DNA from 4 places in the Sutcliffiella sp. FSL R7-0096 genome. Region 3 is predicted to be linked to each of the others. Evidence: riboswitches for the same ligand, from Rfam matches in the RefSeq annotation. Region 3 holds a riboswitch; each other region holds the start of a gene.
The links. A riboswitch is a leader RNA that binds a small molecule or an ion and turns the genes downstream of it on or off. The one in region 3 is predicted to bind thiamine pyrophosphate.

Region 1 (7,375 bases), 600 kb from region 3:
CTTCCCTCTGTAATTTGCCCAACGATTTCATGACCTATGGTGAAAGGAAATGATACATAGGGGGAAGTGGCAGGACTATCATTTAAAGAAAGTAGATTAAGGTCACTGCCACAAATGCCGCCGTATTTGACTTTTATTTTTACCCAGTCATCATTAGGAAGCTCCGGCTCGGACTGTTCAAGGAACCGTAAACAGGATAGCTTAGTATTCCAATATACCGATGGAGTAAAGCTACCGACCAATTTGGTTATAAGATAACGGGGCATTCTATAATCGAATTGCAAAGCTTTCATCCTACATCACCTAATTTCATCCATGTTATTTATTTTTATATAATCTCACCTATCCATTCCTTTAATATTCATATTTTAGATAAATATGGAAGAAAAATATAAAAACAATGTAGATTACGCATAAATAATAAGCGTTAGTTGAAGGTGAATTTTATTATGAGGGATTGCAATATGAATAAATGGAATAAACGTGGAGTCCGTCAAACAATGCGAAATTTGGAATGCAGTACATATAGGTGGATGTCCATTCGGATGCAGTATGTGATTTAGAGAGTATAACCATGATGAAATTCGGCTATAATTTTGTAAAAAAACTTGAATAGGTGAGACTTTTGTATTGTTTTATTGTCAATAAAGCATCAGGTAACGGTAGAGCTTATAAAATTTGGAACAAAATAGAGAAAAAGCTTGTAGAAAGAGATATTGCGTACTGTGTATATTTTACACAGATGCCTAAACACGCTACTTTATTGGTGAGAGAACTGATCAGGAAAGAAGAAGTAAAAGTCATTGTGGCGGTTGGGGGTGATGGGACTGTCCATGAAGTGATTAATGGGTTAATCGGTTCTGATTTGCCTTTTGGAATCATTCCTGCCGGTTCTGGAAATGATTTTTCAAAAGGTCTTGGTATATCGTCAAAATATGATAAGGCTTTAGAGCGAATATTAAAGGGTAGACCGAAACACATCGATATAGGATGTGTGAACTCTACCTATTTTGTTACAGTGGCAGGAATAGGGTTTGACGGGGAGGTGGCTCATGTCGCCAATACTTCGATATATAAAAAATTATTCAATTTATTTCGGCTTGGTCATATTACCTATCTTATGAGTGCCATTAAAGTGCTTACTCAGTATAGGCCGATGGATATATCTATTATGATCGATAAAGAACTTCACACATTCAAGAAGGTATGGCTGATAGCAGTAGCCAATCTACCCTTTTACGGTGGTGGACTTATCATCTGCCCCAATGCTAAGAATAATGACGGTGTATTTGATATATGTATTGTTCAGGGAATCTCCAAGCTAGAGTTTCTCCGTCTTTTTCCATCAGTTTTTAAAGGGAAGCACATTGATTTTCCTTCAATTAAGACGTATAGAGGAAAAGAGCTCGAAATACATTCCGCCATGCCCTTAAAGATTCATGGAGATGGAGAACAAATTGGAAGATGTCCCGCCCATATTAAAATTATTCCCCTTGCTTTAAATGTTTTTTAGAAATAGTAGACCTAGGAATCACTTACCCCTATATCCGGCCCTTCATGGAATAGGGGTTTTCTCTAGGGTTTAATTCTTTTTTTCCATATCTTTCAAAGCTGCTTCATAATCAAATTCTACTAATGCCACAATCATCTCGATTATGGTTCTAAAAAATCCTGTTATCAACTTGATCATTTGCCTGATACACTCCTCTCATAAGAAGAATTAGCTTTCTTTTACCCTTAACCAAAGCAATCAACTGAGTAGCAAAGGAAAAAGCAACATTTCCAATGTAATGCAACAAAACCTAAGCATCCCATCACCCCTGACATACTGATTTTTTTATAATATGAACAGTAGATTTATCGATTATACATAAAAATCATATTGATATAGCTGGAATACTTATCCCCACGCCTAACTATTGGGAATGATTGTAGTATATTACTGTTTTTTTCAACAAAAGAGTGGCCTGTCTTGTTGATCCTGATACAACTTTCTCCACAATGCAGGGGAAATAACAAGTATTTTGGGGTAGATGTAAAGTAACATCCTGGATGTCATGTAATGTTTGTGCAACTTCCAGGCTTTATGATTTTTGCCCGTTTTTTTAATCTAGGGACATCAAAAGAAACAGATAAATTACTTGATCAAATTATAAAAGTTTACGATATCTTTTGCTCAAAAAACACGTGGTTATTTTCCCTCATTAAACAAATACTATCCAAAGTATCCATTAGAAGAATAGGGTTGATGCTTGGATAAGAGCAAAATAGGAGTGTTGAAATATGGATAATAAGGATATGAACTACAGCAAGGACAATAAATTCATTCCGGTAACCTCGGTTTCCGCGCATTCTGGACACGCGGTCACCGAGGATTTATATTATTACACCAATCAAGTGGTGAATGTTTGCCTTTATGGAAATACGGAGGGCTGGGTACTGATTGATACAGGGATGCCGAAGTCCGCGCGAGAGCTTCTTTCCATGGTGGAGAACCATGTAGGCAAAGGTGCCCGCCCGAAAGCGATCATTCTGACGCATGGTCACTTTGATCATGTGGGGGCATCGGTGGAACTAGTGCGACATTGGGACGTTCCGGTGTATGCACATGAGCTGGAGCTTCCGTACCTGACAGGCAAAAGCGATTATCCAGAGCCAGATCCGAGTGTAGAAGGGGGGCTCGTTGCGAAAGTGTCCTCCTATTTTCCTAACGAATCAACCGATCTCAGCGGGCATGTCCATGCACTCCCTGCAGATGGGACCGTACCGGGCATGGAAGGCTGGCGCTGGATTCAAACGCCAGGTCACTCTCCGGGTCATGTGGCTCTTTTTCGAGAGACGGACCGCACTCTGATTGCAGGGGATGCCTTTGTCACAGTTAGGCAGGACTCCCTCTATAAAGTGCTTGTGCAGCAACAGGAAGTCTGCGGACCGCCACGATATTTCACGACAGACTGGAAAGCGGCTTGGGAATCGGTGAAAAAGCTAGAAGCGTTAAAGCCGCGTGTTGCCGTGACGGGACATGGAACGGCCATGGCAGGCGAGGAGCTGGCCAGCGGACTAGCCAAACTGGTGGAAGACTTTGAAGCAGTAGCTATCCCGGACTATGGAAAATACGTATAAACACCTACATCCAAGGAGGACAACATGAGAGCAGTTACGTACCAAGGAAAAAATACTGTAGTGGTTAAAAAAGTAGAGGCCCCTAAAATCCAGGACCGGGAAGACGTCATTATCAGGATAACGTCCACCGCCATCTGTGGGTCAGACCTTCATCTGTATCAAGGGAACTTCCCATTACCAATCGGCTATATCATCGGGCATGAACCGATGGGGATCGTGGAGGAAGTGGGACCAGACGTGACAAAGGTAAAAAAGGGAGACCGAGTTGTCATCCCATTTACCGTCGCGTGCGGGAGATGCCATTACTGTGAACACGAGCTGGAAAGTCAATGCGATAACTCAAACCCGCACTATGACTCCGGTGGCTATTTCGGCTATTCCGAGAAATTCGGAAATCACCCAGGAGGACAAGCGGAATACTTGCGCGTCCCGTTTGGCAACTTTACCCCATTCGTCATCCCGGAGGACTGTGAGCTTGAGGATGAATCACTCCTCCTCTTATCGGACGTCCTGCCAACTGCCTACTGGAGCGTGGTGAATGCCGGTGTGAAGGAGGGAGACACGGTCATTGTCCTAGGTTGCGGACCAGTTGGACTCATGGCCCAGCAATTTGCTTGGCAACAAGGTGCCAAGCGAGTCATCGCCGTCGATTATATCGGCAATAGGCTCCAGCATTCCAAGCAACACATGCAAACAGAAGTCTTCGATTTCACCAAATACGACGACATGGGCGAAACCCTCAAGGAACTGACCAAAGGTGGAGCCGACGTTGTCATCGACTGTGTGGGGATGGACGGGAAAAAATCTCCGCTAGAATGGGTCGAGCAAAAAATGAAACTGCAAGGCGGGACACTTGGGCCGATCCAGATCGCAACCAAAGCGGTGCGAAAAGGAGGAACCCTGCAAATTACTGGTGTGTATGGTGGATTGTACAACATGTTCCCGCTAGGGCCGTTTTTCACCCGGAACATCAATATCAGGATGGGGCAGGCGCCTGCACGTCATTTTATGCCACATCTGTATGATCAGATAAAGAGTGGGAAGATTGATCCGACCAAGATCATTACACATAAGATGTCCTTGGATGAGGCAGCACATGGATATGACATTTTTAACAAAAAAGAAGATGACTGTATTAAGGTAATTTTGAAGCCTTGATTGTGTCCGTTAGATTGTGCAGGGCCTTTGACCAACTTAGGTCAAGGTTCCTGTCCGCAAAATATAAAACGCTTGGAATAAATAACTATCTATTGTAATATATTCATATAGAATATCCACTAGGGGAGCCAATTGGCTGAGACGGAGCGTTACGCGACGGACCCTTTGAACCTGATCTGGTTGATACCAGCGGAGGAAAGTGGCGCATTGAGTTTAGTACGTACATATACTCATGCTCCTCTTTCCCGTGGAAGAGGAGCTTTTTTCGTTATGAAATAAGATAACGATTTTACTAAGTTTTGTTCTTCTGTGGGAAAAGGTGGGTATTCTCCTAATTAATTTTGAGGAGGAATACGACATGAAGTTTTCTGAGCAGTTACGAAGAGAGGCAGATCCCATTTTTCAGTCGATTTTTGAACATCCGTTTGTAAAAGGGATCGGGGAAGGTAATGTACCAAAAGAGGCACTTATTCATTATGTAGAACAAGATTTTGAGTATTTATCGACTTTTTGTAGAATTTATGGGCTGGCTGTTTCTAAATGCACAGACCGAGAAGATATGGCATTTTTCCAGCAACAAATAGGGTTTGTGTTAAATTCCGAGGTGCATCCACATAATAACTTTTGTGAAGTAGCTGGCGTACGTTATGAGGATTTGCAAAAAGCCCCAATTGCTCCGACTGCCCACCACTATACTCGACATATGATGGAAGCAGCAACAAACGGCACATTAGGCGAAACCCTTGCTGCCCTTGCCCCTTGCCCTTGGACATATTGGGAGATTGGGAAAAAGCTCATCCAAGAAGTGAAGCCAACACCTGATCACCCTTTCTATGAATGGATCATGTTTTATGGAAACAAGGAAGTGACTTCCATCACAGAAGTGTTCATGGACAAAATTGATGCTTGTGCATCAACAGCGGGTGAAGAAGAAAAACAACGTATGCGTGACCACTTTATAACGAGCACACAATTAGAACACCAATTTTGGACAATGGCTTATACCCAGGAAAAGTGGCCAGTTGCTTTGGATCGGGTGAGGGTTTAGTAAATAGATTAGTAACATTAGGGACGGTAAAGGTCCTTTGACCGGCTGAAAAATGCAGGTGATCATGATGATTACCTGCATTTTGTCTATGTTCTAGTGCTTTCTTAGAATAACAAAAATTAAACAAACGTTTGTTGAAACGGAAATTTAGCATCGTAACGAAAGCTCTCCTAACCATTCGTCAAACCTCAACCATTTTCGCATTCTATTTCAAAAAAGCTTTCACTTCACATTTGAAGTGAAACTCCATCAAAATTGGTCACCTCGTCTGTCCCTTCCCCAAAAAATCTCTTGCTCACTTATGTCACAACGTGATATACTCACGTCGTGACATATATCACGTTGCCACATAGCAAGAAGAACAGAGGTGACCACATTGGAACTTTCCAAAATCATTAAAAAATACATACCCATGACAGAAACCGCCTTCTACATATTGCTCTCATTAACAGAACCACGCCATGGCTATGGCATCATCAAACACGTAGAAGAAATCTCGAACAGCCGCATCCGTCTGGGCTCTGGTACGATATACGGAACACTGACAAAAATGCAAAAGGATGGGGTCATCACCGTGTTCTCGGATGCAGAGCGAAAGACGGTGTACGAAATCACCGATAGCGGCAAAGTGCTGATCACCGCAGAGATTACACGATTGAAGGAGCTTCACGGAAACGCACTGAAGTACGAGGGGGGATTCAAATGAAAACAAACATAAGACCATTATGGAGCTATGATGTGCAGAAGACCGAGCAATGGCTCAGCGACCAGGCAAAAGAAGGCTATCACCTGAAAGAACTTCACCGCTTCAAACGGTGCTTCACATTCGAAAAGGGAGCTCCAAAGGATGCCACCTACCGAATCGGCTACGACAAAATAAAACCTACCACTTTATCCAATACCATGTGCAATGACGGCTGGGAAAAAGTTACGCAAAGCGGAAAATGGTATGTGATTGCAAATGAAAGACCACAGGCAGAAGTGACCACGTCCACGAGTCGCGATGCCATTATCAAACGGAATAATTATATCTTTTACGCATTCATGGCCATACTCATCTACTTTACAGCTGCGACACTGGCAAATGTGGCCATGTTTGCCACAGCTTATACCGCAAGTAATGGCAATGTGGAAGTGGTGGAGAGTCCATTCTGGATCATCACCTATATCGGTGCAGCTTTAGCACTCGCCTTCTACTTTTTCATGATCTACTCTGTTTGGAAAATAAAGAAGACAAACAAAGCGCTATCTACTGAGAACCAAACAACATTCACGACACCACACACATTGGATAGGAAAAACCTTAATAAAGCAGAAGAAAAACAACTTAAGCGAGATGGGCTGCTTATCAAGCGCCGCAAGTTCGGATGGATGTATTCCCCGGATAAACTCGAAAGGTTCCTAGAAAAAATGGCAGCAGAAGGATATCGCCTATACCGCCTCAACAAACTTGGCACCACCTACTACTTCCGAAAAGGCGAAGCACAAAACATCAAATTCAGCGCAGACTACCAAAACCTCTCGGATGATAGCTATTTCGAGATTCATAGACAAGCAGGTTGGAAGGATGTATTCAGCTCCAAGGGTGCCCTCCAAAAGTGGACCATCTGGAGTAAGGAATATGAAGAAGGCGAGATACCACCAGACTTATACAGCGACAAAACACACAAGCTCAAGCATGCCAAGAAAGTTGCCTTCTCCTATACCATGCTGTTTCTGCCAATAGTACTTATGTACATTTTTATTGCCAGCATGAACATCGGTTATTTGCTCCGACAAGGGGAGACCTGGACCTTAATGAATACCAACACAGTAATGTTTTTCCTATTAATACTAGTATTTGGAACATTCATCACAAAAACCTGGATGTATTATTTTAGGTTGCAAAGAGCTTGAATAAACATTGAAAAAAGACCATTAAAACGCACAAGGTTTTAATGGTCTTTTTCTATTAGTTGATTAGAAGGTCTCTTCACTACCTCGTTCCGGAGTCAATGCCCATATCAATCCAATCAAGGTTGGTGGGACGCTGGCAAGCAGGAACCA
Region 2 (7,375 bases), 2.3 Mb from region 3:
ACCCCTAGTCCAATCAGTGCTCTACCTCCAAGACTCTAACACATGAGGCTAGCCCTAAAGCTATTTCGGAGAGAACCAGCTATCTCCAGGTTCGATTGGCATTTCACCCCTACCCACACCTCATCCGCTCACTTTTCAACGTGAGTCGGTTCGGGCCTCCATTCAGTGTTACCTGAACTTCACCCTGGACATGGGTAGATCACCTGGTTTCGGGTCTACGACCACGTACTCATTCGCCCTATTCAGACTCGCTTTCGCTACGGCTCCGTCTCTTCGACTTAACCTTGCACGGGATCGTAACTCGCCGGTTCATTCTACAAAAGGCACGCTATCACCCATTAACGGGCTCTAACTACTTGTAGGCACACGGTTTCAGGATCTATTTCACTCCCCTTCCGGGGTGCTTTTCACCTTTCCCTCACGGTACTGGTTCACTATCGGTCACTAGGGAGTATTTAGCCTTGGGAGATGGTCCTCCCTGCTTCCGACGGGATTTCTCGTGTCCCGCCGTACTCAGGATCCACTCAGGAGGGAACGAAGTTTCAACTACAGGGTTTTTACCTTCTATGACGGACCTTTCCAGATCGCTTCATTTACCCCGTTCCTTTGTAACTCCATGTTGAGTGTCCTACAACCCCAAGAGGCAAGCCTCTTGGTTTGGGCTAATTCCGTTTCGCTCGCCGCTACTCAGGAAATCGCGTTTGCTTTCTCTTCCTCCGGGTACTAAGATGTTTCAGTTCCCCGGGTCTGCCTTCATTACCCTATGTATTCAGGTAAAGATACTGCTCCATTACGAGCAGTGGGTTTCCCCATTCGGAAATCTCCGGATCAAAGCTTACTTACAGCTCCCCGAAGCATATCGGTGTTAGTCCCGTCCTTCATCGGCTCCTAGTGCCAAGGCATCCACCGTGCGCCCTTAATAACTTAACCGTCGACCAAAATTGGTCATGTGTCGATATCAGCGATGATATCTATAAAGAAAATTACTAAGATGAACGATATTTTGTGAATATCTTGATATTAGTTACATTATCTAGTTTTCAAGGAACAACTATGACAATTCGTAAGAATTGCCTATTTAGAGAGAATGCTCTCTCAAAACTAAACAAAACAACAAGCGTACATTCCTTAGAAAGGAGGTGATCCAGCCGCACCTTCCGATACGGCTACCTTGTTACGACTTCACCCCAATCATCTGTCCCACCTTAGGCGGCTGGCTCCAAAAGGTTACCCCACCGACTTCGGGTGTTACAAACTCTCGTGGTGTGACGGGCGGTGTGTACAAGGCCCGGGAACGTATTCACCGCGGCATGCTGATCCGCGATTACTAGCGATTCCGGCTTCATGCAGGCGAGTTGCAGCCTGCAATCCGAACTGAGAACGGTTTTATGGGATTGGCTCGACCTCGCGGTTTTGCTGCCCTTTGTACCGTCCATTGTAGCACGTGTGTAGCCCAGGTCATAAGGGGCATGATGATTTGACGTCATCCCCACCTTCCTCCGGTTTGTCACCGGCAGTCACCTTAGAGTGCCCAACTGAATGCTGGCAACTAAGATCAAGGGTTGCGCTCGTTGCGGGACTTAACCCAACATCTCACGACACGAGCTGACGACAACCATGCACCACCTGTCACTCTGTCCCCCGAAGGGGAACGTCCTATCTCTAGGAGTGTCAGAGGATGTCAAGACCTGGTAAGGTTCTTCGCGTTGCTTCGAATTAAACCACATGCTCCACCGCTTGTGCGGGCCCCCGTCAATTCCTTTGAGTTTCAGTCTTGCGACCGTACTCCCCAGGCGGAGTGCTTAATGCGTTAGCTGCAGCACTAAAGGGCGGAAACCCTCTAACACTTAGCACTCATCGTTTACGGCGTGGACTACCAGGGTATCTAATCCTGTTTGCTCCCCACGCTTTCGCGCCTCAGTGTCAGTTACAGACCAGAAAGTCGCCTTCGCCACTGGTGTTCCTCCAAATCTCTACGCATTTCACCGCTACACTTGGAATTCCACTTTCCTCTTCTGCACTCAAGTCCCCCAGTTTCCAATGACCCTCCACGGTTGAGCCGTGGGCTTTCACATCAGACTTAAAGGACCACCTGCGCGCGCTTTACGCCCAATAATTCCGGACAACGCTTGCCACCTACGTATTACCGCGGCTGCTGGCACGTAGTTAGCCGTGGCTTTCTGGTTAGGTACCGTCAAGGTGCGAGCAGTTACTCTCGCACTTGTTCTTCCCTAACAACAGAGCTTTACGACCCGAAGGCCTTCATCGCTCACGCGGCGTTGCTCCATCAGACTTTCGTCCATTGTGGAAGATTCCCTACTGCTGCCTCCCGTAGGAGTCTGGGCCGTGTCTCAGTCCCAGTGTGGCCGATCACCCTCTCAGGTCGGCTACGCATCGTCGCCTTGGTGAGCCGTTACCTCACCAACTAGCTAATGCGCCGCGGGCCCATCTGTAAGTGATAGCCGAAACCATCTTTCAATAAAGAACCAGGAGGTTCCTTATATTATCCGGTATTAGCTCCGGTTTCCCGAAGTTATCCCAGTCTTACAGGCAGGTTGCCCACGTGTTACTCACCCGTCCGCCGCTGACCTTTCAAAAGCAAGCTTTTAAAAGGTCCGCTCGACTTGCATGTATTAGGCACGCCGCCAGCGTTCGTCCTGAGCCAGGATCAAACTCTCCAATAAAGAGTCTGAGCTTTTGCTCAAAATTTGCTAGCTTGTGTTACTTAAATCATTTTGTTAATCCCGTAGGATTAACGTTATGACGCTGTTGTTTTGTTTAGTTTTCAAAGATCATTTTCTTACAAATTTCGCTCAAAAGCGACTTCCTAATCATAACAACTTGTTCGTTTAAAGTCAAGCTGTTTTTTGATTATTTTTCAAGTGCTTTGTTGCTATATTAATATCGCCTGCTCGAAGCGACGAGATTAAATATACCACCCTCACAACTATATTGCAATACTTTTTCTGAAAAAAATTTCATGTTAGTGTTGTCATCTAATAATACTTTATAGAAGAAACATATCATCTAATAACTTTACTCTACAAATGAGATAATTCGACAAATGGAAAAAGCTTGTCGTTTTCTAGTAGGTTATGTATGATGATAAGTAATAATTAAATAATTCCACGAGGGGGGCCACTATGGCTGAGAGTGAACTATTATGTTCTGACCCTTTGAACCTGTTAGTTAATACTATCGTAGGGATGTGGCACATTTTATTTCTTAACGTTATCTAAGCAATAAAGGAGCCCTCCTTTATTGCTTTTTTTATTTTCATGGTTCTGTAAATTGATGAAATAGCGGATAAATGAGCATGATGTTACAGCCCATTTAGACTGCTTACCAACAACTTAATGTCAGAACCGTTATTCTAAGGAGGAGTATTATGAAGAAAAATAATACGTTGTTTCTTGTCGAGGTTGCCATTTTTAGTGCCTTGGCTTATATGCTAGATTTATTATCTGGAGCATTATCCCAAATATGGCCACAAGGTGGCTCTATAGCAATTTCAATGGTACCAATATTTATCATGGCGTTTCGATGGGGATTAAAAGGTGGTATCCTTTCAGGCTTTGTCCTTGGGTTATTACAAATAGTAACAGGTAACTTTTATGGAGTGGATCCTGTACAGATTTTCTTAGATTATATTGTAGCTTTTGTCGTACTAGGATTTGCTGGTGTTGTGGCAAAACAAGTTGTGAATTCCTCTAAGGAAGACAACTTAAAGAAGTTAACTTTATTCGTAACAATTGCGATATTCCTTGCATGTCTACTCCGGTTCTCCGCTCACTTCGTGGCAGGCATGATCTTCTTTGGTCACTTTGCTCCGGAAGGACAGCCAGTGTGGCTTTATTCTTTAATTTACAATGGTTCATATATGTTACCGAGCTTTGTTGTTACCACCGTAGTCACAGTATTGTTAATCAAGACAGTTCCCCGTATTTTTAGATTCAATAAGTCCATTGCCTAAGCTGATCAATTAGATCAGCTTTTTCTATTTGCTTTTCTACAAATACATATTAATTGTTGGATTGATGGAGCCTGAGCTTTTAAAAGAGATGATATAAAAATTACTAGAATGTTCCGTTTGCTTCCTTCATATAATGGAATAACTGATGGAGCAGGGGGAAAAGATATGTATCTCTTAAAATACACAGCGTTTTTGATAGCTTTGCTAACTTCAATCGTATTGTTTTTATTTGCTTACTTTGAGGCGGTGCGAATAAGCGAATCAGAAGAGAAAGTACGTGGAGAGAACGTGATTATGAGTTTTTCACTTGCGCTTTTTTTTGCTATTATGGCCACTCGGTTAAGTTAAACTTTACATAATTAAAGCTAATTACACTAAAAGCCGACAATGTCGGCTTTTTACCCTTCTCTTATAAGCTTCCGCAAGTCTTTCCAAACGTATGCCGTTTCCTCATAACTGTTTTCACCAATTTTAATCTGTTCAGTATCTAGTTCTTCGGGACAGAAGGAAAGATAGAAATGTTTACAAGGGTTTTCTGTTAGAACCCATACAAGCATGGAGAAATGGTCTTTTTCCATTAAGAAGCTTGCTACTTCTTGAATCAGTTTTTTTCCTATTCCTCTTCCCTGGTTCTCTTTAAGCAAATAGATGGCATACAACTCAGTGTCTATGCCGTATTTCTTCGTACGCTCAGGTCCCCCGCTGGCAAAGCCTACAACTTTCCCATCAATTAATGCAACAAATAAACAACTCTCGTTGAACCCCCGCTCAATAACCCCTTTCCACATCTCTTCCCGGCTGCTCTTGGATAAGGACTGTAAATAGTTTTCATCAACAATACCCTGATAGGTTGTTTTCCAACTTTCAACATGAACCTCGGCAATTGCACATTCATCGCCTGGAATCGCCAATCTTACATCCATTTCCTCTCCTCCTCTTTTCTCTCCGATGTTAACACTTTGTTGTGATTTGTCTTCCTATTCTCTCTTAGAAAATAACCTACACTTAACATTACTAGGAATCCTCCCAAGAATTGAGTCCATGTTACCGATTCATTTAAAACATAGTATGCAAGAATAGCAGCACCAATTGGCTCAAAGAGAATACTCATGGATATAACATTGGTACTGATATACCGGACTGCCCAGTTGAATAAAGAATGTCCCAACAGTGTGGGGAAGATGGCAAGCAGGATGAACCATCCCCAATCTGATGCAGAATAGCCTGTGAATGAATCACCTGTAAACAGCACATAGAGAAACAATGTAACAGTGCTGAACCCATAGACAATGAATGTATAGGTAACCAACGATAATCTTTTTCTGACATCCTGCCCAAATAGAAGATAAGCTGTAACCAGCGCACATGCCACTAGCGCAAGGATATCTCCGAAAAGAGCCATTCCACTTATTCTAAAATCTCCCCAGCTGATCACAACACTTCCGAGAATTGCGATGATTCCACTGGTAATCGCTTTTTTACTGAGCCTTTCCTGGAAAAACAGGTATGTCCCTATAAAGGCGAACAGTGGCTGTAGCGTGACAAGTACAGTTGAACTAGCCACACTGGTATAGTTCAAGGATTCAAACCATAAAATAAAATGAAATGCCAAAAATACTCCGGCAAGAACAGAAAAAAGCCAGTCCCTTCCTCTAATTCGCTTTAATTCCCCTACATATTTATATAGAAAAACGGGAAGTAAAAATAACACAGAAAATAGTAACCGATAGAAGGCCACCACTCCGGCTGGTGCTTCCGCCAGTTTGACAAATATGGCTGAGGCGGAAACAGTTATTACTCCCACCGCGAGAGCCACATAAGGATTAAACCATTTATTCATACACTTTCACCCAAACCATTTCCATTTAAGTTTATACTTTCTAATTGTACAGAATATTGTTATAATTCTCTAACCATTTGTTATTAAATAGGTTGCTTTCAAAGTTGTCAATGCAACTATGGAAAGAAACAATATACAAGAATCATACAGCATTTTATACAGGAGGTGCCATATGAAATTATTTTTCGAATTTATCGACGAGTACGATTTTGTAGTAAAGCTTATCTTTGCAACCTTTGCAGGTATTATCATTGGCCTAGAGCGTGAATTAAAAGGAAAGCCACTTGGATTAAAGACTTGTGTAATTGTATCCGTGATGGCTTGCCTCTTAACCATCGTCTCCTATGAATCCGCCTTTCTCTATTCAAAAGAGTATTCGAGACCTATGGACCCAGGTCGTATTCCTTCCTATGTAATTAGTGGTATTGGATTTTTGGGAGCAGGCGTGATACTTCGTAGAAGCAATGAAGCCATTTCCGGCCTGACTACAGCAGCATTGGTATTGGCCTCTGCCGCTTTGGGGATTACAATAGGTGCAGGTTTTTTTATTGAAGGTGCTTTCGGCGTTATCTTTATCATCTTGGGTGTGAAGGTCATCCCTTCCCTTTTTGAAAAAATCGGACCGAAGAAATTGAAGGAAAAAGAGATTAAAGTGAAGATCTATCTTGAAAAAGATGTTGACCTGACCATGGTCATGAAAGAGATTCATCATAAAAACTTGTCTATAAAGCGAGTCAAAGTAAAAGAAGAAAAGGACGATATTGTATTAAACTGCATCATCACAACCAAGAAGATTGTATACACAACAGATGTCTATTATGAATTGAAATCATTGACCGGTGTCATCCAAGCGGAAGTAGAAAACTTGGACTAATAAAATCTTTTCAAATAATGTTTGCAAAAGGCTGATTTTTTGGTAAAATAAATTCAGTCTCATCGGGGCGGTAGTTCAGTGGGAGAATACTTCGCTGGCAGCGAAGGGGTCGTGGGTTCGAATCCCATCCGCTCCATACTAAAGGCACCACTACATTGTAGTGGTGCCTTTTTTTGATCCTCTTTTGACCCACTAATGAAGTAATTCCTTTAGACTATTTACGATTCAATAGAATATCTTAAATCCGGACAAGCATACGATGGTAAAGATAATCATTGGAAAGGAAGATAGTGCGATGATGACCTCCATGAGGAAAACCTTTACTGCCTCCCTGTATGCCACCATGGCTATCAGTTTTTGGGGGATTTCATTTGTGTCCACAAAGGCTGTTTTGGATAAGCTTGATCCTTTCACCTTATTGGTAATGAGGTTCGGCATAGGAGCTTTGTTTTTAATGATTCTATTAGTTCTAAAACGTGAACGATTTTCCATTTCTATAAAATATATTCCCCATCTACTAGTGTTGGGAATATTGGGCGTCTTTGTTCATCAAGTATTGCAAGCGAGTGCCTTGTTGACGATAGATGCCTCTGCTGCAGGATGGCTTATTTCCTTTTCCCCCATTTTCACCGTCTTTCTATCGATGCTATTCTTGCACGAAAAAATGACCCTTTCTAGAGCGATTGGA
Region 3 (7,375 bases):
GAATTACAGGAGCCCTTGATATGGTGGGGTTGGAATTACCAAATTCCCACATGAAAATCCAGCAACTCTCAGGAGGGATGAAGCAACGGCTTGCCATTGCTTCCGTCCTCTCGATGGATCCAGACGTGCTCTTTTTGGATGAACCGACCGCGTTATTAGATCCAGAAGGTACCAGGGAAGTTTGGGACACCATTAAGAAAGTGGCAGATGATAAAACAGTTATCATCGTGGAGCATAAAGTGGAGCAGCTACTCGGCTTCGTGGAAAGGATCATCGCGTTGGATGAGGCTGGAAATATTATTGTTGATGGTAAGACGCAAGATGTTTTTCGCACCTCGCTTTCGCTTTTAAACGAATATGGCATATGGTATCCAGGTGCTTGGGAGAATTATTTGAAAACTAGAGAGCACTTCTCCATGCTTAACGTGGAAGCTGAAACGGTGTTAAAAGTGGACGGTCTTTCAGGCTTTCGTGGCAAAGAGAAAAAGATTTATGTAGAGGAAGCGGAAGTTCGTAAGGGGGAATGGATTTCCGTGGTAGGGGAAAATGGGGCAGGGAAAAGCACATTGCTCGAATCGTTAATGAAGCTGTTAAAGACAGAAGGCACCCTAGAAATTAATGGGGAAAAGGTCAAACGTATCCCCACTGACCTGATCACCTTCGTTTTCCAAAATCCCGAATTCCAATTTGTTACTAAATCTGTGGAAGCGGAAGTTGCCTATACACTGCGCCTGAAGAAGATGAATGAAGCTTTGGTTTTGGAAAAAGTAGAAGAAATGCTGAGACGTTTCCAGTTGGACCACGTTCGTTATCAGCATCCATACCAACTATCCGTTGGCCAAAAAAACAGGTTGAGCGTAGCGGCAGCTGTCATACACCAGCCGAGTATCCTTTTGTTGGATGAACCGACATTCGGCCAGGACAGCAGAAACACGTTTGCCATGCTGGAATGGTTGGAAGGGTTAAGGGAAGCAGGCGTCGCTATTTTGATGGTCACTCATGATGAGCACATCGTATCTGAGTTTTCGGATACCATTTGGACGGTAAAAGATGGGCAACTTATCGATATGAGGAGTAATGAGAGATTAAGAGGCAGGGGAGAAAAGGATGCAGTTGGAGCTTTATAAAAATAAATCATGGATGCATGATATTAATCCGAGCTTTAAACTATCAGGGATGGTCCTCCTCTTTATAGGTGTTCTGTTCATTCATAATATCAATGTGATGCTGAACTTAACCGGAATACTATTGTTAGTTTACCTTTTAATGACGGGGCAAACATATAAGCTGAAGCTTCTTTTATTGATTCCGTTTGGCTTTTTATTTTTTACATCGGCTGTCTCCATGGTTCTGTTTGGAAAGGGAGATACCACCTGGTTACAATTCGGCCTAATAAATGTATCGGAGGAGAGTTTCTATCGGGGAGTTCATTTAGGTTTACGGTCACTTGCATTTGCTTTTTGTGGGTTGATTTTCGCCTTGACGACCCAGCCGGTATATTTATTTTATTCCTTGATGCAGCAATGGAAGCTACCGCCGAAATTTGCTTATAGCTTTATGGCGGGTATCCGTCTATTGCCGTTAATTCTAGAGGAATTTCTCACCTTAAGGAAGGCGCTGATTGTTAGGGGAGTAGAGCAGAAGGGTAGCTTGCTGAAAAAGGTGTATTTTTACAGCATCCCTTTACTTTCCCAGAGTATCAGAAGAGCGCACCGAATTGCAGTGGCCATGGAAGCGAAGCGTTTCAGTAATCAAAAGAATCGTACCTTTTATTACGAGCTTGGCTACTCCCGGAAGGATCTGTGGTTCGTGCTTTTAATCCTGTTGATGATTGCTTTGTCCCTTTATCTTGGCATAAAGATACCCTATGTACCGGTAACAGATGTCAGATACAGCGGATAGTATGCATTTCTTTTGAAAATAAGAAATTGTGTGCTATACTGAAGCCATCAATTGAATAACTCGTAACACTGGGGGAGTCAATAGTGACTGAGATGGAAAGAGTAATTTCCAGACCCTTTGAACCTGATCTAGTTTGTACTAGCGTAGGGAAGTGGAAATGTTCTATCACTGTTGGCTATACATACCACACATAGATGAAACCCACTCTTACGTTAAAGAGTGGGTTTTTTGCATTGTTTTGAGTTTGAAATGGTCTATCAAACTCCTGTAGATTTCCGTTCCAGGTGTTCGCTTTCCTAGGGGCGGTGCTGGAGCCTCCTCACAACGCTTCAGGGGTCTCAAGCTACCGCTATCTCCCTTAGGAGTCTCACACCTTGCACTACAATCTACATGGGAATCTGAATTAACAAAAAGGGTGAGGATCTTTGCAATTACATCTTATTACAGATGGTAAAAAAACGAAGGAAGAGCTTGTTGCCATCTTGAGTGAAGTCCATGGATCAGTGGATTTCATCCATATAAGAGAAAAACACCGTAGTGCAAATGAGGTCTATGAACTAGTTGATGAACTGATTAGATCTGGGGTTCGGCCAGGGAAAATCATCATAAACGACCGTGTCGATGTAGCTCATGTGCTCAATGTCGGAGGAGTTCAACTGGCCTATCATAGTCTTGAAGTTTTCGAGATTCGCAGAAATTTCCCTGAATTAAGGGTTGGTAAGTCGGTACATAGTTACGAAGAGGCAATACAGGCAGAAATGGACGGGGCTGATTTTATCCTATATGGCCATATCTATTCGACCTCATCCAAGGAGGGGTTGATACCTAAAGGCCTGATGGAGTTTAGAAGATTAACTAGGTCATTGAAGATTCCCGTTATTGGCATAGGCGGAATAACTCCTGACAAACTTCAGGAGCTAAGGGCTTCCGGGGCTGGAGGGATCGCGGTCATGTCCGGGATTATGGATGCAGAAGATAAAGTTCATGCAGCTAAAACCTTTCAAGCAGCTTTGTTTGCCGAGAAGGAGGAGATTGGATGAATAAAAGCTATGATGTAATTATTATCGGTGGTGGTGTCAATGGCTGTTCCATAGCATACTACCTTGCACGTGATGGAAAAAGTGTATTGCTTTTGGAAAGGGAGAAGTTGGCGGGTAAGGCATCGAGTGCAGCAGCCGGCATGCTTGGAGCACAAGTGGAAGTGACGGAAGAAGGAGCACTTTTTGATATTGCAAAGGAAAGCAGGGCCATGTTTCCTTCTCTTCAATACGAATTGAAAGAGCACTCGGGAATCGATATGGAGCTTGTGCAGAAAGGGATGCTGAAGCTTGCAATGAATGAGGGAGAGGCACAGCACCTAAAAAACACGATTGACTTTCAACAAAAGCTAGGGGAACGGGCAGAATGGCTTGATCCGGAACAAGTAGCAGAAAGGGAGGGGCAACTTTCGGATGCTCTGTTGGGGGCTATGGATATTCCAATGGATGGCCATGTCAATCCTGAACGACTTACCGATGCATTTGCAAAATCGGCAGTCAACCTTGGAGCGGAAGTGAAAGAGTATGTTGAGGTGTACTCGTTAATTTTGGATGGACGTAGCGTTAGAGGTGTAGAAACTAGCATCGGAAGGTTTCATGGGGGAAATGTGGTCATTGCAGCAGGAGCTTGGAGTAAAAGGTTGCTGGATGGTTGCGGAGTGACAATTCCTGCCTATCCGGTAAAGGGGGAGTGCTTCTCAGTCATCACAGACCGACCATTGCTGTCAAGTACGATTTTTACAGAAAAATGTTATCTTGTACCGAAAAGTGGAAACAGGTTGGTTATCGGGGCCACGATGGTCCCTGACACGTATTCCGAGAATGTTTCGGTAGGGGGGCTCTTTCAGTTAATGGAGGAGGCTGCCAGAGTGCTTCCGTCCGTAAAGTATGCTACTTTTGAAAGATTTTGGTCGGGGATACGTCCTCAGACGGGGGATGGTCTTCCTTATCTGGGACAGCATCCGAAATATAGGGATCTTATCATCGCTACCGGACATTACCGGAATGGAATTCTGCTTTCGCCTATCACAGGAAAACTTGTGACAAAAATGATTCAGGATGAGCCGATTCCTGCTTATATGGAAGCATTCAAGTTAGATAGATTAAAAGAACATGCAAGGGGTGAGTAGATTGAAACTGATCATTAATGGCGACGCTATTGAAATTCCGGATTCAGTGAAGACCGTATCGGAAGTGTTAGTGCATTTTCAATTGGATCAGAAGGTAGTCATAGTGGAAAAGAACAAAGAAATTCTGCAGAAGGAACATCATGCTGCAGAGAACGTGCAAGATGGAGATCAATTAGAGTTAGTACATTTTGTAGGAGGCGGTTAATATGTTGAAAATTGGTTCATATTCATTTAATTCCAGGTTGTTGTTAGGAACAGGCAAGTACCCAGACTTTGATATCCAAAAGCAGGCGGTGGATGTTTCAGAATCTGAAATACTGACATTCGCGGTTAGAAGAATGAACATCTTTGAAGCAAGTCAGCCAAACTTTTTGGAAAAGCTAGATTTGGAGAAATACACGCTCTTACCGAACACAGCAGGTGCCAAAACGGCGGAAGAAGCTGTAAGGATAGCAAAGCTTGCGAAGGCTTCCGGTCTTTGCGACATGATCAAGGTAGAAGTAATCGGTTGTTGGAAAACACTATTGCCAGATCCAGTGGAAACGTTGAAGGCAACGGAAGAGCTTTTGAAAGAAGGCTTTACTGTACTCCCTTATACTTCAGATGATGTAGTTCTTGCTAGAAAACTAGAAGAGCTTGGTGCCCACGCCATCATGCCAGGTGCCTCCCCCATCGGTTCTGGTCAAGGAATCATCAACGAATTGAATTTGGGCTTTATTATCGAACAATCCAATGTACCCGTTATTGTGGATGCAGGAATCGGTTCACCAGCAGATGCCGCGAAGGCTATGGAATTGGGAGCGGATGGAGTGCTATTGAATACGGCCGTTTCGGCAGCAAAAGATCCCGTGAAAATGGCACAAGCCATGAAACTTGCGATTGAAGCCGGGCGTCTCGGATATGAGGCCGGAAGAATGGAAAAGAAACGCTATGCGACAGCCAGCAGTCCTAGTGAAGGAATGAGTGTCGGGTAATGGATCGATATTCACGTCAGACTCTGTTCGCACCGATTGGAGTGGACGGTCAAAAAAGCATTGGTGAAAAACACGCGTTAGTCATCGGTGCAGGCGCATTGGGTACAGGAAATGCGGAGGCGCTGGTCAGGGCGGGAGTCGGAAAGATCACAATCATAGACAGGGATTATGTGGAGTGGAGCAACCTTCAACGTCAACAGCTATACTCTGAAAAGGATGCACAAGAAAAGCTGCCAAAAGCTGTGGCAGCAAAAGAGCGGCTCCAGCTGATCAATTCAGAAGTGGAAATAAATGCTCACGTTGCGGATGTGACTGCAGATATGTTGGATGCGCTAGTGAAAAAAGAGGGGTTCGACCTGTTGCTTGATGCAACCGATAACTTTGATATCCGCATGATTATGAATGATATTAGTCAAAAGCATGGTGTTCCTTGGATATATGGGGCGTGTGTGGGGAGCTACGGGATCTCTTTTACCATTTTTCCAGGCGAAACCCCCTGCTTGCAGTGTTTGCTGAAAACAGTTCCACTGGGAGGTGCGACTTGCGATACAGTTGGAATTATAGCTCCAGCTGTGGGGATGGTGGTAGCACATCAAGTTGCAGAGGCATTGAAAATCCTTTCTGGTAACGTCGAGGACTGCAATCGCAAGCTCGTTTCCTTCGATTTGTGGAAAAATCAGTATGTCTCCTTGAATGTAGATAAATTAAAGGACCCTGAGTGTTTAAGTTGTGGAGACAATCAGACTTATCCCCGTCTATCTTTTGAAAACCAAACGAAAACTGCTGTCCTTTGCGGAAGGGATTCCGTACAGATAAGACCGGCGGAAACAATGTCTGGAGCTAGGAGTCTGATGGCAGTTAAAGAGCTTTTGACATCCCAAGGCATAGGTGTCGAAGCCAACCCATACTTAATTTCCTTCCAAGTGGAGGGGCATCGCCTGGTAGCTTTTCAGGATGGAAGGGTGCTTGTTCATGGAACAAAGGAGATTGCGAGGGCAAAAACATTGTATCACCGATATTTAGGATAAGGGACTGAGAATTCTATGGTAGCAAAAGTATTAACGATAGCAGGTTCCGATAGTGGCGGAGGGGCCGGCATCCAGGCTGATATCAAAACGTTTCAGGAGCTGGAGGTGTTTGGGATGTCGGCCATCACCGCCTTGACTGCCCAAAACACATTAGGGGTCCAAAGCGTCTATCCGATCCCCGTTGACATGATAATGGAGCAATTGCATTCCATTGCAGAGGATTTACGTCCGGAAGCTTTAAAGACTGGAATGCTGTTCAGCGGCGTCATCATTGAGTCGGTAGCCAATAAGATTGCAGAGCAAGGCTGGGGAAATGTAGTGGTCGACCCTGTCATGATAGCCAAAGGTGGTGCAAGGCTTTTACAAGAGGATGCAATAAGGGCTATTCGCGAAAAACTCCTCCCACTTGCGACTGTTACAACGCCGAATATTCCCGAAGCGGAAGTGCTGACCGAAATGACATTGGATTCAATGGACAGAAGGAAGGAAGCGGCACGAATGCTTCATAAACTAGGAGCCTCCCATGTTGTCATCAAAGGTGGACATGGGGAAGGAGATGAGTTAGTTGATCTTGTTTATGATGGCAACAAATTTATTGAGCTGAAAAGCATGCGCATTGATACAAGGCACACTCATGGAACCGGCTGTACGTTTGCAGCGGCTATCGCGGCTGGACTTGCCAAAGGTCGCACAGTGGAAGATGCGATCTTAGTGGCGAAACGCTATATTCATCTTGCCATTGAGCACGAACTTGGAATAGGTAGTGGCCATGGTCCAACCAATCATTGGGCATATCGAAAAGCTGGTGTTGGCGTATGAAGAGGGAATGGTTAAACGTATATTTTGTGATGGGAAGTGTGGATTGCAACGGTCGTGATCCAAGGGATGTGCTGCAGGAAGCCATCAACGGGGGAATTACTCTTTTTCAGTTTCGTGAAAAAGGGCAAGGGGCCAAGGTGGGTGCCGAAAAAAGGGAACTTGCCCTAGAGCTTAAGGAAATTTGTAAGAGGCATGATATTCCGTTTATCGTGAATGACGATATCGATCTAGCGCTTGAGGTCGAGGCGGACGGCGTGCATATCGGGCAAGAGGATGCCGCTTTTCCTTTGGTGAGGGAACGGCTAACGCCTGGAATGGTTATCGGTGTTTCCTGTCACACGGTGGAGGAGGCTGCAGAAGCTGTTTCGTCTGGAGCAGATTACATCGGAGTGGGACCCATGTACTTCACTTCCACCAAAAAGGACATCAGGGAAGTGAAAGGCCCAGAGGTTATCAGGCGAATTCGTCATGCTGGGATGACGGTT
Region 4 (7,375 bases), 1.7 Mb from region 3:
CACTCCCCATCTCTGAATAAGTCCAAGAGTTAGAATTCCACCGCCAATACATAATCCTCCCAGTATGGCTTCAACTATAACATTGTCTTCATTCCCAACCATTGATAAGTCGTTTGTCCCCAAAGGAATTCCTAAAGCCCACGCCCATCGAACAATACCGTATGGCAATGCCATAATAACGGCTAAATAGGTAAACCACTTTCCCCACTTTGCTTTTGCTTTTACTGATGATCCTTCTGTAGCGTCATTCCGGCCACAATTGCCACAAGCATTCTGTGTAAGACGAAAATATGCTATGGCAAAAGCACCCCATATGAACCCACCAACCATACAAAAAACTTGATTAATAACTCTCCAATCCAGAAGATCAAAGTGAAGCAAAAACAAATAAGCAAAGTTCTGCACAATTCGTGAATCTGGAACTATAAATATAAGCGTCACACTCATTATCCAAGCAAAGGAGAGAAATATTGCACGAGGAAAACGACTTCCCCATGTCTTTATCATCGCTATAGCTACCACTGTACCTACCAATCCAGCTATGGCAATGACTGGTCCCCCGACATCAACATTAAGATTTGATAAAAATGATCCCATAATTTCTGCTCGTGAATCGTTTTTACCGAAAGGAAATCCGTTGCCACCTAATATCCAGTACAGCCCGAGTAACCCGTATAGTAGGGACCATAGAGCAGCTGCATACCCAGTCCACTGCGGCCAACGTGACAGCCAGGTAAAATGTGTTGAATTATTGATATTTATTTTCGGTTCCATTTCACCCTCCCTAAAGCATTTTCATAATAATAATTAAAATGTCATACTTCAAGATATAGTAACCCTTTAAAATTAATTAGGTTAACCTTCCAAAAGGATCTTAATATTTTTACATCGCGTTATTCCTAAATTAACCTCCCATTACAATTTATTCCTTGTTTCGTAATGTGACCCTTAACAGGAAAAAGTACTTCCCTTATTCAAAGGGCACTGCAGAATTGCGCCCTTAATAGAATAATTTAAATGGCGTCTTTATCAATGGCTCTTTTCGTAAACTTTGTTGCTTTTACGAATTTTTAAACCGTCTGTTATCTTCCCTACTGTCGTGCTCTTTTCCCGGCTGTACTGAAGAAACTACTTGCACTTTATAGAGTCTGATAGCAGTAAAAAGTCCAATTGCCGACTTTTTACAAGTAAATAGCAACAATCTTTGAGAAAAGAGCCTTATCAATTAACTAATTAGAAACCATTTCCAATATATCTTAGTTTTATATGTACTCGCGATTAAACATATATTTCACCTACCTAGAATTAAAAGGAATAGTTGTATAGAAGTATATGAGAAAAAGCGCAAGAAAATTCTGGTAGAAAAGGAAATGACCCCATGTTATAGTGATTAATATAGGAATGATTCCCTTTCTATATAACAACATTTAAAAGGAGGCCTCGTCATGATTATCAAGTGGGTTCGACTGCGATAATTAAAGGGGCAGGCCAATCATGCTCCAGAAAGAGGTTATTGATCTGCGCCATAGTACCGGCGATTAGATAATAAATAATTCGGGGGTAAAAACATGAGAGAACAGATACTGAAAATAAATAAAGTGGATATATGTACAGAAAGTTTTGGAAACTCTAATGACCCTGCTGTGCTTTTGATCATGGGAGCAATGTCTTCATTAGACTGGTGGGATAGAGACTTCTGTCTCCGTCTCGCTGATCAGGGGAGATTTGTTATTCGGTACGATCATCGGGATGTGGGACGATCGACCATTTATGAGCCGGGTACCTCCAACTATACAATAACGGACATGGCTGACGATGCAGCAGGTGTCCTAGACGCTTATTCCATAGAGCAGGCACATATCGTTGGTATGTCCCTAGGCGGTCTGATCGGACAGATTCTTGCTTTGAGATATCCGGACCGCGTATTTACGCTTACACTAATGGCATCAAGTGTGTTCGGGACTGAAATGGAAAAGCTGCCTCCAATGGATCAGAGCATACTGGATCACCATGCGAAGAGTGCTTCCATAGATTGGGCAAATCGGGAGGCGGCCATTTCCTATCTTGCGGATGGATGGAATAGTCGGTTCCAAACCTTATGAACAGGAAAGAATATATAAACTCGCAGAAAGAGAGGCGAATCGCGCCAAACAGCTACCGAGCAGATTTAATCATGCCATGTTGCAAGGCGGAGACGTGTATTTCGATAGAATGGGTGAGATCAGCGTACCTGTGCTTATTATTCATGGTACAGAAGATCCAGCTCTGCCATATGAGCACGGGCTTGCTCTTGCGAAAGCCATCCCTCATGCTGAATTATTAACTCTTGATGGATCAGGGCATGAGATTCATAGTGAAGACTGGCCTCAAATAATAAATTCAGTTGTAGAGCTTAGTTCGCAATAAAGAATAATTCGATAAGTATGACGGCTGCTTTTTTTTGTACTGTTTTTCACTAATTTTAATAAACCTTTTTAATTTAAAAAGTTAAAAGGATAGATAAATAATTTTGGGGAGCTTCAGGAAAATGGATTTACAATGTTATAGATATCCCTATTAAAAGCCTAATTTCTCAGTGTTATAAACGAGAATTTGGGCTTCCTTTACTTCACAATTGCGCCCTTATAAACGGAATAAAAGATGTGTCTCTGTATACTCTTAAATTGAGCTATTTACAGAGAAAGAGGACTGCTATGATAACCCTCGACTACTCCGTATGCGACCGATTACTGAAAATCGTTTTTAGTAAATATCACCTGAAATTCAAAAGGGCACTCTATTAAACCCTCCGATTACGATACTTTTACCAGATTTCTCTTTAAAAATATCTTCCCTATCGGAGTAAAATGTTTAACTGCATCAATATTGAAACTACTCTAAAGGGCAACTTCTCCCACTCTCATCCTTCCGACCCATTTTTTAAATATTCCTTTTATTTTTACGAAGTCACCTGTATACTAATATCAAATCGAATAATAATAACTAGGGGAGTCCAAAAAGTTGGGCTGAGAGAGAAACACGTTGAAGTTTCTTGACTCTTGGGACCTGATCTGGTTCATACCAGCGTGGGGAAGTTAGAAGCGTCATTAATATTACTACTACTTCTGTATACATATTAGCCGGGTCCAACCATTTATTGGACACCGGCTTTTTTATGTACTTCATTAGCTTTTATAAGCTTTCCTCTTGTTGTGTTCTATATCTAGTCCTTGAATTCAAAAAAGGAGAGATTTATTATGTCAAAGTCAACATCTTCATTAAACGAACAAAGTATTTCCATCATGTCTAATTTTTCAGGTAGCAAAAAAGTATATGTAACAGGCTCTAGATCTGACATTAAAGTTCCAATGCGTGAAATCGAGTTAAGCCCGACAACCGTTACATTTGGAGAAGAGGAAAATCCTCCTGTACGTGTGTATGACACTAGCGGACCTTATACAGACCCTGATTTTTCTGTCGATATTACTAAAGGTCTTCCTGCCCTTCGTAGTTCATGGATTCAAGAACGTGGCGATGTTGAGGAATATGATGGTCGTGAAATCAAGCCTGAGGATAATGGTTATAAAGATGAAAACGACCCTCGCACTAATCATAACGTGTTTCCTGGTTTAAAGCGGAAACCGTTACGGGCCAAAAAAGGGAAAAATGTTACACAATTTCATTATGCTAGAAAAGGAATTATCACGCCTGAAATGGAATTTATCGCAATTAGAGAAAATATGAAACCTGAATTCGTACGTGAAGAAATTGCAAAAGGTCGAGCGATTATTCCTTCTAATATCAACCATCCAGAATCAGAGCCCATGATAATTGGCCGTAACTTTCATGTGAAAATAAATGCTAATATTGGCAATTCTGCTGTTTCATCTTCTATCGAAGAAGAGGTTGAAAAAATGACCTGGGCAACACGCTGGGGTGCTGATAATATTATGGATTTATCAACCGGTAAAAATATCCACACAACAAGGGAATGGATTATTCGTAACTCATCGGTTCCTGTAGGCACTGTTCCAATTTATCAAGCACTTGAAAAAGTAAATGGTGTTGCTGAAGATCTTAACTGGGAGGTTTACCGTGATACCTTAATTGAACAAGCAGAGCAAGGTGTTGATTACTTCACCATTCATGCTGGTGTTCTTTTGCGATATGTCCCGTTAACAGCTAAACGTTTAACAGGTATTGTATCTCGCGGTGGGTCTATCATGGCACAATGGTGTCTACACCACCACAAAGAAAACTTTTTATACACTCACTTTGAAGAAATCTGTGAAATCATGAAATCCTATGATGTTGCATTCTCTTTAGGGGATGGTTTACGTCCTGGGTCTATTGCAGATGCGAATGATGAAGCACAGTTTTCAGAATTAGAGACTCTTGGAGAGCTAACAAAAATCGCATGGGAGCATGAAGTACAGGTGATGATTGAAGGGCCAGGGCACGTACCGATGCACCTAATTAAAGAAAATATGGATAAACAACTGGAAGTGTGTCAGGAAGCGCCATTCTACACACTTGGACCTCTTACGACTGATATTGCTCCTGGTTATGATCACATTACATCTGCTATTGGAGCTGCAATGATTGGTTGGTATGGGACAGCGATGCTTTGTTATGTAACACCAAAAGAACATTTAGGTTTACCTAATAGAGACGATGTTCGTGTAGGGGTTGTCACTTATAAAATTGCCGCACATGCAGCTGATTTGGCAAAAGGACATCCTGGAGCACATAAAAGAGATGATGCCTTATCAAAAGCTCGTTTTGAATTCCGTTGGAGGGATCAGTTTAATTTATCTTTAGATCCTGAACGTGCCATCGAATATCATGATGAAACTTTACCTGCTGAAGGTGCAAAAACAGCACATTTCTGTTCTATGTGTGGACCTAAATTTTGCAGTATGAGAATCTCTCAAGATATTCGTAATTTTGCAAAAGAAAAAGAACTTGATACGAAGGAAGCTATTGAAATAGGTATGAAGGAAAAAGCTGAACAGTTTAAGCAATCTGGTAGTAACATATATCAGTAACTTTCTTAGGGGGTTATAAGGGTGAAGGTCGAAAAAATTGAAGAAGAAATTAATCAACTCAAAACTCGCCTTGCTTTTTTGGAGAAAAGTTTAAAAGAGATCCAGCAAAATTGTAATCATCATTTTAAAGGAAATCAACATCATGTAAAATGTATCAAGTGTAATAAAGTAAATGTTTTATATTATTAGTAAATAAAATGTAGTTGGCTTTTAATTTATGTATGATATGGCAATATAATTTTGCATATTAATAAGACCGCTATATTTAAGTTTTGTATAAAATTTTAATATTTTGCGGTCTTTTACTTTACTAGTTATTCCATTTTAGCGCCTTTCGGAATAACCACCAATCCTTGTTTGTCATTCGTATGATGTATTGAGCTCTCGTTCATCGTTAGCTTAACGAAGAGACCTTGATTTTTTCTTGTTTGAGATTTTTATTTGCTTTCATTTTTAGACAAAATTCAGTCTGGAAACCAATCTTTCCAACCCGTCTTGTCCTCTCTTCATATCAGTCTATGAACAGGGCGGGAAGGCTGTCATAAAGAAAGAACGGAAGCCGCGTTTTCCGCGCAGCTTCCGTCCCGATTTTCCGGACAACTAACTCAAATACAGATTTCGGATGACCCCCATGTGATGAATCTCGTGTCCTGCGATGCCGTACGCAAGGGCACGTGCCGTAATGCTTGCGTTATTGGCTGTGCCTTTGCGGGACCACGCCTCCGCCGTTATCCCGCGCAGCAGTGTGATGGTCGATTGCCGTACGGCCCGGTAGTCTTCGGCCAATTGCGCGGTTGTCCAGTTTTCGAAAGGAGGCATGAACAATTCCTGGTCGAAACCGGACAGAGGCGTCTGGTCCCCTCTTGCGAACCGAAGCAGGCGGTAGGCCATGACGCGTTCTCCGTCTGCGATGTGGCCCACGACTTCTTTTAGCCTCCATTTGCCTTCCGCATACCGATACGCGCCATGGTTTTCGGTCAACGATGCCAGCAGCTCGGTCATTTGCTTTTCCTGGGCGAGCAGAATGTCGATTATGTTGCCATCCGGCACCAACCGGATATACTCTCCGAAGTCCCCGGCATATTCTTCTTCTGACGGTCTTTGATTCATGCGTAATCACCTCTTTATGGAGTTATAGAAAATTAAAATGCTCTTCCAATGCTCTACCGCGATTTTTTTTGCGAATTCGTAATTTCGGCATGTATAATGTATTCGCGAAAGGATAAAACTTTCCTTCCAAGAATTTAGTGTAATCAACCACTTAGTTGGTCGGTGGCCACGCTAAACTGCCCTTTAACTTAATAATAATCATCTCAATTTTTCATAATCTCCACAATAAGTTATTCAATATAATGGCCCTAAAATGAAAAATGAGCGCTAATCCTTGTTTCCAGGATCGCGCCCGATAATAAGAAGCTTATAATCATATGTTATACTACTTATCTATTTCAGTTTTTTACACCGACATGTTCAATTATTCGCTTCATTGCCTGAATCTGTCCCATATGGGCTGCTTCATGCATCAGTGTTATACCCGCCAGCTCTCCAAAGGTTTTACATCCTAGGAATGGCGTTTCCAAGATGTTGTTTAGCTGTTCTGCTGGAATTTGCTGAAGACGAGCCAATTGATCTTTTAACTGTACCATAAGCTCATCCATAGTAGGTACATTCCCCGTCCAATCAGCTGGTTTAGTACCGTTCCCGAACAATTCCATATAGTTTGCAGGAAGATATGTTGTTGCATGAGGAAAACCAAACATTGCTAGTTCAGTAACTGTCAAAACGTGACCTGTATGCCAATGAATGGTGTTGTTGAAACCATCTGGCTGCACATCAGTTTGATTCTTGGAAACAGACCCTACGATCTTGATGAAGTACTCTCTTGTCATTTCAAATTGCTTGAACACAAGTTTGTTCACCTCTTCCTCCCCTTTCACTGATAAATTCACCCATATTATACCATTAAATAAGAGCGAAGAATATAATTAAGGCATCTCTGGCTCTGTAAAATATTCGTATCCGTTTATTCCGTTTATGCAAAATCTATACATCATTGATATACAACGCTGCTTCTAAAGAAACCTGTGGCTGTATAAAAAGCGGGGTTTTATGAAGCATCTTATTCAATTAATTGGCCATAAGATGAAAAATGAGCACTGATCCTTTTTTTTCAGGATAGCGCCCTATTCTTGAATAACAACTATTTTGATTTAAAGTATATGATTTCAGGATCTCCTTCATCTAAATTTTCAACTATACCACTCTCAATAAATCCGTTTGCATGAAATACTTTCTGCATACTAATATTAGAACGATTAGTAGAAGAAAACACCTTCGTAGTAGGAGAT

Region 1: another riboswitch for thiamine pyrophosphate. It lies ahead of tenA (thiaminase II); the one in region 3 lies ahead of tenI (thiazole tautomerase TenI).
Region 2: another riboswitch for thiamine pyrophosphate. It lies ahead of thiT (energy-coupled thiamine transporter ThiT); the one in region 3 lies ahead of tenI (thiazole tautomerase TenI).
Region 4: another riboswitch for thiamine pyrophosphate. It lies ahead of thiC (phosphomethylpyrimidine synthase ThiC); the one in region 3 lies ahead of tenI (thiazole tautomerase TenI).

Annotation. Positions count from the first base shown of each region.
Region 1 covers NZ_CP152003.1:716,573-723,947, forward strand. The annotation lists gene MKY77_RS03825 (zinc-binding dehydrogenase) at 1-293, opposite strand, end outside; gene MKY77_RS03830 (diacylglycerol kinase family protein) at 626-1,513, shown strand; gene MKY77_RS03835 (hypothetical protein) at 2,063-2,260, shown strand; gene MKY77_RS03840 (MBL fold metallo-hydrolase) at 2,284-3,123, shown strand; gene MKY77_RS03845 (zinc-dependent alcohol dehydrogenase) at 3,148-4,281, shown strand; TPP riboswitch at 4,393-4,496, shown strand; gene tenA (thiaminase II) at 4,640-5,329, shown strand; gene MKY77_RS03855 (PadR family transcriptional regulator) at 5,706-6,035, shown strand; gene MKY77_RS03860 (DUF2812 domain-containing protein) at 6,032-7,225, shown strand; gene MKY77_RS03865 (hypothetical protein) at 7,289-7,375, opposite strand, start outside.
Region 2 covers NZ_CP152003.1:3,940,536-3,947,910, forward strand. The annotation lists rRNA gene MKY77_RS20270 (23S ribosomal RNA) at 1-930, opposite strand, end outside; rRNA gene MKY77_RS20275 (16S ribosomal RNA) at 1,133-2,684, opposite strand; TPP riboswitch at 3,122-3,224, shown strand; gene thiT (energy-coupled thiamine transporter ThiT) at 3,389-3,973, shown strand; gene MKY77_RS20285 (hypothetical protein) at 4,139-4,321, shown strand; gene MKY77_RS20290 (GNAT family N-acetyltransferase) at 4,372-4,896, opposite strand; gene MKY77_RS20295 (DMT family transporter) at 4,887-5,813, opposite strand; gene MKY77_RS20300 (MgtC/SapB family protein) at 5,986-6,687, shown strand; tRNA gene MKY77_RS20305 (tRNA-Ala) at 6,752-6,823, shown strand; gene MKY77_RS20310 (DMT family transporter) at 6,947-7,375, shown strand, end outside.
Region 3 covers NZ_CP152003.1:1,318,414-1,325,788, forward strand. The annotation lists gene MKY77_RS06760 (ATP-binding cassette domain-containing protein) at 1-1,127, shown strand, start outside; gene MKY77_RS06765 (energy-coupling factor transporter transmembrane component T) at 1,108-1,902, shown strand; TPP riboswitch at 1,963-2,069, shown strand; gene tenI (thiazole tautomerase TenI) at 2,328-2,942, shown strand; gene thiO (glycine oxidase ThiO) at 2,939-4,069, shown strand; gene thiS (sulfur carrier protein ThiS) at 4,071-4,274, shown strand; gene MKY77_RS06785 (thiazole synthase) at 4,276-5,043, shown strand; gene MKY77_RS06790 (thiazole biosynthesis adenylyltransferase ThiF) at 5,043-6,071, shown strand; gene thiD (bifunctional hydroxymethylpyrimidine kinase/phosphomethylpyrimidine kinase) at 6,087-6,890, shown strand; gene thiE (thiamine phosphate synthase) at 6,887-7,375, shown strand, end outside.
Region 4 covers NZ_CP152003.1:3,046,664-3,054,038, forward strand. The annotation lists gene MKY77_RS15635 (hypothetical protein) at 1-774, opposite strand, end outside; partial or broken gene MKY77_RS15640 (alpha/beta hydrolase) at 1,569-2,406, shown strand; TPP riboswitch at 2,975-3,089, shown strand; gene thiC (phosphomethylpyrimidine synthase ThiC) at 3,237-5,027, shown strand; gene MKY77_RS15650 (serine protease) at 5,049-5,216, shown strand; gene MKY77_RS15655 (DinB family protein) at 5,628-6,137, opposite strand; gene MKY77_RS15660 (DinB family protein) at 6,476-6,946, opposite strand; gene MKY77_RS15665 (GNAT family N-acetyltransferase) at 7,228-7,375, opposite strand, start outside.